2 regions of the Parageobacillus galactosidasius genome follow, and region 1 is predicted to be linked to the other one. Evidence: riboswitches for the same ligand, from Rfam matches in the RefSeq annotation. Region 1 holds a riboswitch; the other holds the start of a gene.
What was found. A riboswitch is a leader RNA that binds a small molecule or an ion and turns the genes downstream of it on or off. The one in region 1 is predicted to bind FMN.
Positions count from the first base shown of each region.

Region 1 (7,762 bases):
TTAAGGGGTTCCTCATGCAAGGGCTATTTTTTATGCTTGTCTGATTTTATCTAGCGCCACGGGTATAAAATTTACAATATTTTTAGAAGAAAATAAGTATTTTGGCTCTATTATTACTATGAAACGAAATCTATGATAATGACAGGAAAACGAGGAAAGGAGTTATGAATATGAAACTTTCATCCAAACTGGTTAAAACGACTGTATCTGCGCTTGCCTTGTCCGCTGCTCTGTCTTCAGCAAGTGTATTTGCGGCTGGGCAACCTGACCATCTAGGGAAAAAGCAGCAGACGAATTCCTATTCATATCGTTATATCGATGTACAATTGCTAGGAATTAACGACTTTCACGGACAGCTTGATGTAACAAGAAACGTTGGAGGAAGAGCGGTCGGGCGAGCGGATTATTTAGCTGCGTATTTAAAACAACGGGAAAGGGAAAATAAAAATACGCTTCTTGTGCATGCAGGGGATGCCGTTGGAGCAAGTTCACCTGTATCGGCACTGCTGCAGGATGAGCCAACGATAGAGTTTCTAAATAAGTTAGGTTTTGATGTGGGAGTGCCCGGAAACCATGAATTTGATGAAGGGGTCGACGAAATGCTTCGCCTCATTTATGGGGGGACGCATCCAAAAACCGGCTATTTTCGTGGTGCGGATTTTCCATACGTAAGCGCGAATGTAATAGATAAAAAGACAGGCAAACCGATTCTTCCGCCTTATGTTATTAAAAAAGTGAAAGGAATACCGATTGGTTTTATCGGAGTAACTTTATCCGACACGCCAAGCATCGTCATTCCAAGCGGTGTGGCTGGGGTTGCATTCACGGATGAAGCGGAGGCGATTAACGAGGCGGTGAAACAACTAAAACGGCGGGGGGTGCGCGCAATCGTTGTCCTTGCGCATAATCCAGGGGTTTCTAATAAAGATGGTTCCAACGCGAGTGGAGAAATTGTAGACATCGCGAAAACAGTGGATGATGAAGTCGATGTTATTTTTGCTGGTCATAATCATGCGTATTTAAACGCCGAAGTGGACGGCAAACTGCTTGTTCAATCATATTCTTATGGAACTGCTTTTTCGGATGTGGATTTAACAATTGATCGGCGGACAAAAGACGTTGTTGCGAAAAAAGCGGAAATCGTGACCACCTACCAAGATAGCATCAAGCCTGATCCAAAGATTACGAAATTCATTGACAAGTATGAAGCAAAGGTATCTCCAATTATTAACCAAGTCATCGGTATGGCAAAAACGACGATTAGCGCTGAGCAAAATGCAAGTGGTGAATCAGCGTTAGGAAATTTGATTGCCGATGCGCAGCGGACAGCGATGAAAACCGACTTCGCCTTTATGAATCCTGGCGGCATTCGCGCCAATATTGAACAAGGAGAAGTGACATGGGGAGAGCTGTATAACGTGCAGCCATTTAGCAATCAGCTCGTAAAAATGACGCTCACGGGCGAGCAAATCCGTAAGCTATTGAACCAACAATGGCAGTCGAATCAAACACGCATGCTGCAAATTTCCGGTCTCACATATACTTGGGACGCAAGCAAACCAACAGACAAAGTCGTCGATATTTATTTGCCAAACGGCGCAAAACTCGATCCAAATGCGGAATACACCGTTACAGCAAACAGCTTCCTAGCTGATGGGGGAGATAACTTCACGGTATTTACGGAAGGGAAAAACCGCGAAGTAGGACCAGTCGATTTAGAGGCGCTCATCCATTATATTCAACAGCTTCCTCAGCCATTTGATGCCCAAATCGAAGGCCGCATTCAACAGCTTCGCTAAATATGAAAAAGCTGGTTCCAAAACGCCGTTGGAACCAGCTTTTCTGTTACGCTTTTTGCTCGAACAGCTTAATAATTTCAATAATGACGTTTGTTGCTTTGATCATGTTGTCGACGGAAATGTATTCATAGCGGCCGTGGAAGTTTTCGCCGCCCGTGAAAATATTTGGAGTCGGCAGCCCCATGTACGAAAGCTGCGACCCGTCCGTGCCGCCGCGGATCGGCGAAATTTTCGGTTCAATATTTAAGTTTTTCATCGCTTCATAGGCGATATCGACAACTTCGCGGACCGGTTCGATTTTTTCTCTCATGTTATAATATTGGTCTTTTATTTCGATCGCGATTCGCTCTTTTCCGTATTTTTCTTGCAGTTTTGCCGCGATTTCCCGCATTTTTGCTTTGCGCGCTTCAAATTGTTCGCGGTCAAAGTCGCGGATAATGTAATGAAGCGCTGTTTCTTCGACATTTCCTTGGAAGGAAAGCAAATGATAAAATCCTTCGTAGCCTTCCGTATGTTCCGGCGCTTCGTTGGCAGGAAGCTGTGCGTGAAATTCCATCGCGATTTTCATCGAGTTAATCATTTTGCCTTTGGCGGTGCCTGGATGAACATTTTTTCCTTTAAATTTGATTTTTGCCTCCGCGGCGTTAAAGCTTTCATACTCTAATTCGCCAAGCGGACCGCCATCGACTGTGTACGCATATTTAGCACCGAACTTAGCGACGTCAAACTTATGCGGCCCTCTGCCGATTTCTTCATCCGGTGTAAACGCGACGCGCACTTTTCCGTGTTTAATTTCCGGATGTTGGATTAAGTAGGCCATCGCCGTCATAATTTCCGCGATTCCCGCTTTATTGTCCGCGCCAAGCAGCGTCGTGCCGTCGGTGGTGATTAATGTATGGCCTTTGTAGTTTGCAAGTTCCGGAAAATCTTTCGGCGAAAGCACAATATGTAGCGCCTCATTTAATATGATATCATTGCCATCGTAGTTTTCGACAATTTGCGGTTTTACATTGGCGCCGGTAAATTCGGGAGCCGTATCCATATGGGCTAAAAAGCCAATGGTTGGCACATCTTTATCGGTATTTGCGGGCAATGTTGCCATGATATAGCCGTTTTCGTCTATTGTTACTTCTTCCATGCCGATTGCTTTTAATTCTTCTACTAGCATTCTCGCTAGCGTCCATTGACCCGGAGTGGAGGGACAAGTATCACTGTTCGGGTCAGACTGGGTGTCAACTTGAACATACTTCGTAAAACGTTCAATGATTTCGTTTTTCATGATAGTCAGCTCCTTATTATTTACTATCTTTTTCCTTCTTTATTTTATCATAAAAATGAAAAATCATGTTGGTGTGAGAAAAAAGAGCATTCATATGCACTGCATTGATGATAGACATAACGCATAAAGAAATTATATAATAATATTAAAAAAATATAATACGATTCATCTTCGGGGCAGGGTGAAATTCCCGACCGGCGGTGATGAAGCAATTTGCTTCTCAGCCCGCGAGCCGCATAGGCACGATCCGGTGCAATTCCGGAGCCGACAGTATAGTCTGGATGGGAGAAGATGAAGGTTTGCCGGCGTTCGAATGTTGCGCGATCGAACGTCTATTTGAGCATACCCTTTTTCTCCCTTAAGTGTGAACACTTAAGGGTTTTTTATTTGACGCTCAAAGTTGGCAGCCTTCTTCTTGTGAGGATGGATCACGAGAAGGAGAGGAGAATCGACATGAGAAAAATGAATATCCGCGCGCTTGTCTTAATTGGAGTGTTTAGTGCCATCTCGATTTACTGATGCTGTTAAACTTTCCGCTTCCGCCATTTCCAAACTTTCTATTGGTGGATTTCAGCGACGTTCCTGCATTGATCGCCGCGATTCTGTACGGACCGCTGGCGGGAGTGTCCGTTGAATTGCTGAAAAATGTGTTGAATTATTTCATGGTCGGCAGTCCTACCGGCGTTCCGGTCGGGCATATCGCCAACTTTATGGCCGGGATTACGTTTATTTTGCCGACATATTACGTATATCATAAAACAAAATCAAAAAAAGGAATGCTGGCTGGTTTAGTCATTGGCACCGCCGTTATGGCGCTGATGATGAGCGTATTGAACTACTACGTGTTTCTGCCGGCGTATACGATCTTTCTAGGCGCACCGGCGATGAGCGCGCCGGAAACAAGGGCATTGGTTGTTTCGGCTATCTTGCCGTTTAACGCAGTAAAAGGCGCGATGATCACGATTGTATTTATGCTCTTGTTTGTCCGTTTGCACCAGTGGATGCAAAAACAAGCGGCAACGCATCATGCATAGTGCATATATGCAGCGAGGCTGCCTCAAAAGGCCGTTGAATCGACCTCTTGAGGCAGCCTCTTATTAAATAACCATGCTAAAGTTATTTTTTTCTGCTTCTTAATATTCGCAAATATCAGGAAAGGGAAAAATTAGAATTTTTCGACTTATTATCCCAATTATCTGAATTTTCAACCAAAGGAATGCAAGAACCACCTTTAAACAGCCATATACACATTAAGTAGGTTTTCTAATGAAAATATGTGCTAAATGCAAAAAAAGTAAAAAACCTCGAATGATGCCAAGACAATAATAAAAAAACTGGATAGAGTGTATAAAAAGGACAATGTAAAGGTTGAGAATGGGCAACATGGCAGTAAAAGAAAATCGTTGTGTGCCCGTTTCTTCCGTGTATGAAGAGTGCAAAAAATAAAAAGAGGTTGTCTTAGAAAAGACTCTTTCTCAGCTTGTCGACTTTGTCGGCAAGCTGAGAGGAACTCTAAAAAAGAAGCTCTCGTTTTTTAGGGGTGAATACAATGAACTTTTCAAAAAAGTTTTACATTATCGTTTGGATCGGCAAAGCGCTCTTCCTTAAACGGATTGGCGGTCATCGAGAAGCCGCGTTGTTCCCAATATCCCGGCTCGTCTTTTTTCATGAACTGGATTCCAGATGCCCATTTCGTTCCTTTCCATAAATAAAACGATGCAGGTGGAATAAAGCGGAGCGGATAGCCATGTTTTGGGGAAATATCCTGCCAGTCATGACGTTTGTCTTTCCAGCGGTACACAAATAGCGCGTCATCGCCCATCAGCGCCTCGAGCGGCAAGTTCGCCGAATAGCCGAAGCGGTCTCCTTTTAAATAGCCGTAAATTTTCACGTATTTCACATCTGGGGCCAGTTCAACAAAGCGCAAAAACTCGCGAAAGGCAATCCCTTCAAATGTTGTATCAAATTTCGACCATGTCGTCACACAATGCATATCGATCGTCGAGATTGTTTTTGGCAGTTCCATTACTTGCTGATAGGAAAGAGAGACTTCTTCTTTTACATCCCCAAATAAGCGGAATTCCCATGTTGATTCATCAAATTGATAAACATCCCCATCATGGAGAATCGGCCATTTTTCCGTTTCAAATTGGCCTGGCGGCAGCTGTTTTGTCAATGGCGAGCCCCCCTTTTCTATGTATGAATTTATATAAAATGATACGGCGAGAAAGTGGTGTACGCAACTATATTGGCAGGAAATAATCGGATAGAGAAAAGGGCCGGGCCCTACACAGATTCACGGATATTGCTAAAAGAGTTAGGAATACATGCAGAAAAAGATGTTTTTTCATCAAGGGTTTTTACGATTCAAAGGGATCTGCCGTCAGTGTTCAGTACGAAACTGATTGGATACTCCGATCTAAGCTTCTTCAGGCAGGATTTAATTTAGCTGCCACGAGGTTTCAACGTCTTCGGTAAAAAAATTTACAACCGGTAAAGGTAATGCAAAAAAGATAAATGGTTCTCTGGGGATTTGAGCACAGTGGCGAGCGATAACGTCTGTGATGCGTTTATGTTGGCGCAAATCGCCAGAGCTTTGAGTGGGCAAGTGGAATGAACAAAGTTTCAAAAAGAAGCTTTAAATAAATTTTCGTAAAACCGAAGGAGGCAGTTCTTTTTGAAGTTTTGGAATGGAGCTGCTCGTTTTCTTGGATGGTTCCACTCCGAAGTTAGAAACACAAGAGTAACTAAGTTACATTGGTGAGAAGGAAAAGTGGTTCGAGTATAGCGTTATATTTCGTTATTATGGTTATTTTTCCTTTTCAGGGGGATGAATCCTTTTATGTTCCGTTTCAGCAATGTACCTTGGTTTTTTTGCTACTGCCGCTAAAGAAATAATAAAGCTAATCCCTAAGATTGCTGATAATATCCATGCGAAAAGTTCAATTGATGTCATTATCTCATACCCTCCTTCTTTAGTGTTATGTAAAAGATATGACGACATGCTCGTCCATTTTCTTACTCGTTATATTTAGATACAACCCTATGAATAGACGAGTAGATAAATAAAGAAACAAAATAGCGTTCAAATCATGTGAGCATTAAAATCCTAAAAAAGATAAAAAGCATGGGTGATTAAACAAACAAACGGTAGTAAATTTTCATTAATATATTGTATGGCGAGAGAAACGATTTCCGTGTTCATTTACCTATTTGATGTTCATTAAAACAAGATCTTTTCTGATGAACTCATCATAAAGGGGGTGTGATATATGGATTTAAATATCAACGTAGAAGACTTGTTACAAAAATTGGAACAACAATATAAAGAGCATGAAACTACTAGTAGAGAAATTGAAGATTTACTGGACGAACAACTAGGATTACTTAAAAGCATGCTAGAAAAATTAAAGCCTATTTATAGTTGGTATTTTAAAAAAGGTCTTGTTTTTACACATCCAACTATAAAAATTCGTTCTCCACTCGGTCCTATACTAGGATATGATCGGAAAGAAAATGAAGTTATTGTGTTTAATATCCAGAAGAATCATCCAGAGAAAGTATATTTACACGACAACAAAGTGCGAAAGTTTTATAGTTTATACGAGCTTGTTAGAGACGGGTTTTTTAGTGATGCTGTAAATGGGCTTCAATACCTTGGGAAGATGTTGAAAAATTATGTGAACGAGAACAATGAATATATAAAAGAGCTGAAAGCACAAATTGAGGAAATAAATTTAATGAACAAATGAATATAAAAAATGACAGAATATTTTTGTTTAGACGTGTTATGATGGTATCGTGGAAATGTTGAGACAGAATGTCACTCCGGTCGGGGTGGCGTTTTTTATTTTAAATGCTCGATTATTAAAGAGTGTCGTTGATTTTCTTATTTCAATGAAAGGGCGGTTTAGTTGAAACATTATTCATACCAAGCCTTTTAAACTATTATAACTATATTAAAAAATTTATCAAGAGAGATTTAATTGATCAATTAATGAACCATACGATTATGAAGCCTATAACGAAATGAGAATCAGTGAATTAAAGTTTTATCGTATTCGTGAGAAGGTGTTTTATGAGAATTGAAGTGTACAAGGAAGAGCCGCCGATGTAGTTTGTGGAATAAAAAGTAATAGGTAGTGCTAAAAAATAATTCATTTCATTAATCAGAAGTTATTAATAGGCATTTAGAGTCGAAAAGATAATAATACAAGCCGATTTTTCCTCCGTTGAGGAAAAATCGGCTTTTTCCATTTCTCTTATCGTCTGACTCCGATATTGATAAATTAGCTGGGAACATGAAGTGTAATCAAACGGCCAAGTTGCTTGTTATGTCCGTTTCCGAACTACTGACGAAATTCCAATTAAGACTAAATAAACAACATAACTGATCACTTGCAAACTTGTTGGTTTATCGGTGTAGCCTACTAATGCGTGCAACAGGTGCCCCACAGCACTGTCGCTGCTCAAGATTGAACTTGTATCCCATAAGATTTCATTGCCGAATGGCAGCCAACCGAGTTGCTGAAATTCCCCGATTCCGCTTACTAAAAATCCCGCAGCAAATATGACAAGTAAAAAAGTGGAGAGATTGAAAAAGTATTCTACATTGATCTTTTTCCCAAGTACATAGATTTCCTGATATAATCCCTAATACACCGAGTACTATATTTAGGACCGG
Region 1 is NZ_NDYL01000002.1:184,887-192,648, forward strand. It holds gene B9L23_RS10235 (bifunctional metallophosphatase/5'-nucleotidase) at 171-1,799, shown strand; gene pepT (peptidase T) at 1,846-3,078, opposite strand; FMN riboswitch at 3,242-3,375, shown strand; partial or broken gene B9L23_RS10245 (ECF transporter S component) at 3,532-4,112, shown strand; gene B9L23_RS10250 (molybdopterin-dependent oxidoreductase) at 4,637-5,254, opposite strand; gene B9L23_RS20435 (hypothetical protein) at 5,888-6,034, opposite strand; gene B9L23_RS10255 (hypothetical protein) at 6,351-6,830, shown strand; gene B9L23_RS21710 (FTR1 family protein) at 7,411-7,716, opposite strand.

Region 2 (7,762 bases), 670 kb from region 1:
TTTTGCTTTTGATCGCCAAAAGCGTTGCCGCCATCACCAAATATTCACTTGCGATATCCAGCTGCAATTCTTGCATCGCATGAATATATGCCATATATTGCTCGGTAATTTGCGCAACAGGAATATCATAAATATCGATTTCGTAACGATTAATTAAATGCAACAAAAGGTCGAGCGGACCTTCAAACGCATCAATTTTCACATTATATTGCACGTTCATCCCACCATTTTCATTACGCTATCGTTAAGTATAGACGATCACCTAACATTGTCCAAGCAAATTTTTCACGTCTAATATGATACAATTGATACAATACGGATACAACAATAGAAAGGTTGTGAAACGATGTATCCTGACGCTTATATCCGCTATTTAATTCATTTTCATACAGACCGTGATTATTTTGAATGTCATGAAATATTAGAAGAGCATTGGAAAAAAGACGGCTACAAAAAAGTATGGGTCGTGCTTATTCAAATTGCCGTAGCGCTGTACCATCATCGCCGCGGCAACGGTCAGGGGGCGCTGCGTATGATGCGAAAAGCGCTATCACTTTTACAAAAAGAACAAAAAGCGGTTCGCGAGTTAGGGTTAGATGAACAGCGACTTGCCAAACAGCTGGAACATTATATCGAACGTATAGCACAAAACGAGGCTTATAAAAGCATCGAGCTGCCTGTTTGCGATGAAACATTGCGGAAAATGTGTCAAGCGATATGCGATGAGCGCGGGCTTTCTTGGGGAAAAGCAAGCGATATGAGTGATGTATTTTTAATTCACAAACATAAATTGCGCGATCGCTCAGATGTGATCGCGGCACGAGAGGAAAAGAAAAAGAGTAAAGAGCTGCCAAACCACTAAACGGCAGCTCTTTCGTTAAAACTCACATTTATCCAAAAAAGACGCGGTAAATTCATTTGCCTGCAGTCGATGATTAGGATACATATCCTTTAACGCCTTTACCATTTGTTTTCCAATACCTTGATGACGGTGCGAAGGATTTACACTAATATGTTGAATTTCGACAACGTCTTCGTCTCGCAACAGCACTCCGATAATGCCAATAATATCATCGTTCTCTTTCCATAAAAACAGTTGCCAATCATCGTTTGTTTCGTACTGTTTGATCGTTTGCTGCAGTTTTTTTAAGTCTTTTTCTGTCGGCATGAACGACAGAAGACCCATGGCAATTTTTTCATAGTTTTTTCGATAACGAATCAGCATAAAAACTCCCTCATTACCGACAAAGACTTTTCCAAAATAGAAAAGTGCTTCCGTCATTTTCTCATTACGTATTATAAACGTTCTTAGTTATATTGTGAACTCTTTCATGCATTTTTACTCCAATTAAGCAAACGTGCGAAGAAGATTTGCCATCTCAATGGCGCTTACCGCAGCTTCCCATCCTTTATTTCCCGCCTTCGTTCCGGCGCGTTCAATCGCTTGCTCAATCGTATCTGTCGTTAATACTCCAAATATAACCGGTGTTCCCGTTGATAAAGCTGCGTGGGAAACCCCTTTTGCTACTTCATTGCATACGTAATCGTAATGGCTTGTCGCCCCGCGAATGACCGCGCCAAGCGCAATGACGGCATCATATTGCCTCGATTCGGCTAATTTTTTCGCTATAAGCGGAATTTCAAACGCTCCTGGCACCCATGCTACTGTCACATCGTTTTCATTGACCCCGTGCCGTTTGAGGCCATCCATGGCGCCAGATAATAACTTGCTCGTAATAAATTCATTAAAACGGGAAATGACAATGGCAATTTTTAATCCTGTACCGACTAAATTTCCTTCCATTACTTTCATCGCAAATCCTCCTATCTTTTCCGCCCACCGTATTCATCATAATACAAAAAAGCAAAAATGGCGAACATGTTTTTTAAAAATGCAACATATGTCCTAATTTTTCATACTTCGTCCGCAAGTATTTTTCATTTTCCTTGTTCGCCGGCATTTGCAGTGGAACACGCTCGACGACTTCAAGGCCGTGTCCTTTTAATCCAGTGATTTTCCGCGGATTATTTGTCAATAGTCGCATTTTCGTCACGCCGAGATCTTTTAAAATTTGCGCGCCAATCCCATAGTCACGCAAATCGGCAGGGAATCCAAGCCTTTCATTTGCTTCCACCGTATCATAGCCTTGCTCTTGCAGCTTATACGCGCGCAATTTGTTGATTAACCCGATGCCGCGGCCTTCTTGACGCATATATAATAAAACGCCGCGGCCTTCTTCTTCAATTTGGCGGAGCGCCGCATGAAGCTGCGGTCCGCAATCACAACGGCAGGAGCCAAACACATCGCCTGTTAAGCATTCGGAATGAACCCGAACAAGGATTGGTTCATCTGGAATGATTTCGCCTTTGACTAAAGCAACATGCTCTTTTCCATCAACAATATTTGTATAGCCAATTGCTTTAAACTTGCCAAACTCTGTTGGAAGCATCACTTCTACTTCGCGTTTCACTAATTTTTCTTTTCGGCTCCGATACTCGATTAAATCTTTAATCGTGATCATTTTCAAATCAAATTCATCAGCGATTTTTCTTAAATCCGAAACACGCGCCATCGTGCCATCCTCTTTAATGATTTCGCAAATCACACCGGCCGGCTTTGCGCCACATAATCGCGCTAAATCGACCGCCGCTTCCGTATGGCCGGCGCGCCGCAATACGCCTCCTTTTTTCGCCACAAGTGGAAAAACGTGCCCAGGACGTTTAAAATCGCTCGCTTTCGCATTGGGATCTAACAGCGCTTGAATCGTCATCGAACGTTCATAAGCGCTAATGCCTGTTGTCGTTGATTTATAATCAATGCTAACCGTAAAAGCAGTGCCATGAGAATCCGTATTATGATTGACCATTGGGGCTAAATCAAGCTTATCGGCTAATTCTTCCGTAATCGGAACGCAAACAAGGCCGCGGCCGTATTTAATCATAAAATTAATCACTTCTGGGGTCGCTTTTTCCGCCAATGCGACAAAATCTCCTTCGTTTTCACGATCCTCGTCATCACATACAATAATGACTTTCCCTTGCATCAATTCATAAATCGCTTCTTCGATCGTGTCAAACATCGTCAGCTCCTCCTTTATTGCTTACTTAAAACCGTGCCGTTCTAAAAATTCAAGCGTAATCGCCGACTTCGGTTCTTCTTTTTTTCCTTCCATGAACTGGGCAACATATTTTCCGATGACATCACATTCGATATTGACAATATCTCCTGGATGTTTATCGCCTAAAATCGTTTCCGTGCGCGTATGCGGAATGAGTGAAATCGTAAACGTGTCATCGGTGAGTCCGAAGATCGTTAAACTCGTTCCATCGACAGCGACAGACCCTTTTAAAATCATATATTTCCGCAATTCCTGCGGGATTTTAATTTCATAATACACCGCATTCGCCGATGGCCATTTACGAATGATTTCACCGATGCCGTCGACATGTCCGGAAACGAAGTGACCGCCAAAACGGCCGTTTGCTGCCATCGCCCGTTCTAAATTCACTTTCGAACCTTTTGTTAACGTGCGCAGCGATGTGGCTCTTACCGTTTCCGGCATCACATCAACGGTAAACGATCGGTCCGTAAACGACGTTACGGTCAAACAAACTCCGTTGACCGCGATGCTGTCCCCAAGATGAACGTCTTCTAAAACTTTTTTTGCTCCAATCGTCATCACAATCGCTTCGCCTGACTGTCTCATTTGCTCGATCGTACCGACTTCCTCAATAATTCCTGTAAACATCGTGTACTCACCCTTTTATTTTGGTATTGCGACGATTTTTATATCTGGCCCGATCGTCTCTACTCGCCGAATTTCTAGCTGCATAACGTCAGCCATGCCGGCAAAACCAATTCCCCCTATTGGCGTTGGCGCTTGTTTTCCGCCAATGATCTTCGGAGCAAAGTATGCGACGATTTCATTAACTGCCTTGGCGCGCACGAAACTATCATGCACGTGTGATCCGCCTTCAACAAAAAGGGAAGTAATTCGTTTCTCACCAAGTACGCGCAGCAATTCATCTATATCAATATGCGGCTTTTTCATGGAAATAATTTGTACATTTTCTTTCTCATACCGCTTCCTTTTTTCAACGCTGATTTCACTGCCGACAACAATCCACGTTTCTGCTTGGCCATCATTGAGAATGTTTGCATCAAGCGGCGTGCGCAAATGCGTATCTAAAACGATGCGTATCGGATTTTTTCCACCTTCGGGAAGCCTTACGGTTAAACTTGGATTATCCGCAATAACGGTGTTTACCCCAACAAGAATCGCATCATGCACCGCCCGATAGCGATGCACATCTTCCCGGGCCGCTTCGGATGTAATCCATTTGCTTTCTCCGGTTGTCGTTGCAATTTTTCCATCAAGACTGCTTGCATATTTTAGCGTCACAAACGGCATTTTTGTCGCAATGTAGTGGAAAAACACGCGGTTTAACTCATCCGCTTCCTCTTTCAGCACCCCAAGCTTCACGTCAATTCCCGCACTTCTTAGTTTTTCGATGCCTTTACCGGCTACGAGCGGGTTCGGATCTGTCGTCGCAATGACAACGCGTTGAACACCTGTTTCCACTAATAAATCGGCGCAAGGGGGCGTTTTCCCATAATGACTGCACGGCTCCAGCGTTACATAAACGGTAGATCCTTTCGCTTTTTCTCCCGCCATACGGATGGCATGTACCTCCGCGTGCGGCTCCCCTGCTTTCAAATGGGCGCCAAATCCGACAATTTCTCCATCTTTCACCACAACAGCGCCGACAACCGGATTAGGAGACGTTTGTCCAATTCCTGCTTTGGCGATTTCGATTGCTAGGCGCATATACTGTTCATCGTTTCGCATGGCGCTGCCTCCTTTTTTGGCATAAAGAAAACCCTAGGTCCAAAGTCCTAGGGCAGGATTATGCAGAATCACAATGATTACATTTTTGCGTACTAAAAAACGGCATTATATAAGCGGGGAAGCAAGTTTTTCAGTTGTGTGAAAGAATATGTCTGTTTTTAGCCACAATTCATACAAAGACACGTTATCCAAAAAATAACTTAGACAGCTTTCTTTGTTGAAATATGGAAAAAATAACTCACATATTGCGAAAACGCCATTTATTCGCTACTCCACATAGCTATCCCCGCTAAATATCGCGTTCTATATTTTGGAAAGCGGAGTTGCGACAAACGAAACCGCTCCTTATCTAATATAGTACGGCCATGTGCATCTTGTGATCCTTCTCCCATCCAGACTATACTGTCGGCTCCGGAATTGCACCGGATCGTGCCTATACGGCTCGCGGGCTGAGAAGTGACACCACTTCATCACCGCCGGTCGGGAATTTCACCCTGCCCCGAAGGATACGAACAATATGGAATTTTTTATTATTATATCACACAAAAGCGGTTTGTCCATTCATTTACGATTGTGAAACAAAAACGGATGGCTTAAACGATGTTTTTATTATTTCGCGATAAACAGCCAATAAATAATCCCCCATACAAAACTTGCTCCTAATAAAAGAAAAAATAATATCCATTTTTTCCGCTCCATTCTTTCACCTCTTACGGAGATGGTGTTTCACATATTTAAAAGACTTAACAGAGAAACTGTTAAGCCTTTTTCATCCTTATTCCTCATCAAACACTTTTACTTCTTTCATGACATCGCCGTTTTTCATTGATTTTACAACATCCATTCCCGATGTTACTTGGCCAAATACGGTGTGTACCCCATCTAAGTGCGGCTGTGGTTCATGAACGATGAAAAATTGGCAGCTTCCTGTATCACGGCCGCGGTGTGCCATCGAAATCGCACCGGTCACATGTTTATGCGGGTTGTGATCGGTTTCGCACGGAATCGTATAGCCGGCATCCCCCGTTCCGTTGCCATACGGGCACCCTCCTTGGCTGACAAAACCAGGAATGACGCGGTGGAACGTCAAACCGTTATAAAATCCTTCATTTGCTAATTTTTCGAAATTTGCTACCGTAATCGGCGCTTCATTTGGAAATAGTTCAAACTCGATTTTTTTCCCATTTTCCATTAAGATATATCCTTTTTTCGCCATACGTAAACAGCTCCTTTTTTCATGATTGCGCATCACTATCATATCATTGTTGTCCACATAAAAAAAGTAATATAATGTATTACGGATATGTTGAAAAGGGGTATTATTACGAAGGAGGATGACATTGTGAAACGAATGTTGATAGGATCTCTGCTTGCATCGCTGCTATTTACATTTCCTGCCATGGCAGCAGCAGATGCGGCAGAAGGCGATGTGATTATTACATTAGGCGAAAATTTAACCGAACAGCAAAAGCAACAAATTTTAAATGAAATGAATGCTCCGGACAATGCACAAATCATTACGGTTTCTAACGCGGAAGAACATAAATATCTCGATGGTCTTATTCCAAAAGCGCAAATCGGAACGAGAGCAATCTCCTCATCGATGATTACGATCGGTGCGAAAGGCTCTGGGTTGGACGTAGAAACTCATAATATCACATGGGTAACCGAAGAAATGTACACAAACGCCCTGATTACAGCGGGAGTGAAAGATGCGAAAATTTATGTCACCGCTCCGTTTGCAGTGTCCGGTACGGCTGCGTTAACCGGATTAATGAAGGCATACGAAGTCTCTTCCGATCAAGTCATTCCTGAGGATGTAAAAAAAGTGGCTACGGAGGAAATAGTCAAAACCGCAAAACTCGGGGAATCTATCGGAACGGATAAAGCGGTTGCCCTTCTTGCGAAAATTAAAGAAGAAATCGCAAATAATCCGCCGCAAACGGATGCCGATTTGCGCGCGCTTATTGAAAAAATCGCAAAAGACCTCGGAATTACGTTAACGGAAGATGAAATAAACAGTTTAATTTCGTTATTCAATAAAATGAAAAACGCTAATATCGATTGGAATCAAGTCAATGATCAATTAAGCAAAGCGAAAGATAAATTATCCACGTTCCTTCAATCAGAAGAAGGAAAAACATTTATTCAAAACATTATCGACATTTTAAAAGAAATTTGGAACGCCATTAAATCAGCGTTTACTTCTTCCGAGCCGCAAAACAATCAATAAGGAAAAAGCGCCCAAACGTTTTTTGGGCGCTTTTTATTTGCAAACTTACTTATTCACTTTTGTTTTAAGCGGTACATCAAGCCGCACTAAATCTTCATACGTTTCCCGTTTAACAACGAGTTGTGCTTCTCCATTTTCCACAAACACGACAGCTGGACGTGGAATGCGGTTATAGTTGTTCGCCATCGAATAGCCATACGCCCCAGTGCAAAAAACGGCTAAATAATCGCCAGGGGATGCTTTTGGCAGCGGCAAATCCCAAATAAGCATATCTCCTGATTCACAACACTTCCCGGCGATGGCGACAATTTCATTTTTTTCGTCCAACACTCGATTCGCTAACACCGCTTCATACTTCGCATCATATAGCGCCGGGCGGATATTGTCGCTCATCCCTCCGTCTACCGCAACGTAATGACGGACATTCGGCACATCTTTGCGCGAACCGATCGAATAAATCGTCGTTCCCGCATCACCGACAAGGGAGCGTCCCGGCTCAATCCAGATTTCTGGCATTGGAATATTTTTTTCGCTTGCTTGTTTTTTTACTTCCTCTACAATTTGGTCGACGTATTCCGAGACAGGAATCGGGTCGTCATCACTCGTATAGCGAATGCCAAATCCGCCGCCAAGATTGACAACCGTTGGAATAAATCCGTACGTTTCCTTCCACTGACCA
Region 2 is NZ_NDYL01000002.1:856,213-863,974, forward strand. It holds gene B9L23_RS13835 (segregation/condensation protein A) at 1-220, opposite strand, end outside; gene B9L23_RS13840 (DUF309 domain-containing protein) at 347-862, shown strand; gene B9L23_RS13845 (GNAT family N-acetyltransferase) at 878-1,225, opposite strand; gene ribH (6,7-dimethyl-8-ribityllumazine synthase) at 1,349-1,813, opposite strand; gene B9L23_RS13855 (bifunctional 3,4-dihydroxy-2-butanone-4-phosphate synthase/GTP cyclohydrolase II) at 1,887-3,080, opposite strand; gene ribE (riboflavin synthase) at 3,102-3,749, opposite strand; gene ribD (bifunctional diaminohydroxyphosphoribosylaminopyrimidine deaminase/5-amino-6-(5-phosphoribosylamino)uracil reductase RibD) at 3,765-4,850, opposite strand; FMN riboswitch at 5,227-5,361, opposite strand; gene B9L23_RS13870 (peptidylprolyl isomerase) at 5,626-6,066, opposite strand; gene B9L23_RS13875 (DUF1002 domain-containing protein) at 6,202-7,083, shown strand; gene lysA (diaminopimelate decarboxylase) at 7,129-7,762, opposite strand, start outside.
Region 2: another riboswitch for FMN. It lies ahead of ribD (bifunctional diaminohydroxyphosphoribosylaminopyrimidine deaminase/5-amino-6-(5-phosphoribosylamino)uracil reductase RibD); the one in region 1 lies ahead of B9L23_RS10245 (ECF transporter S component).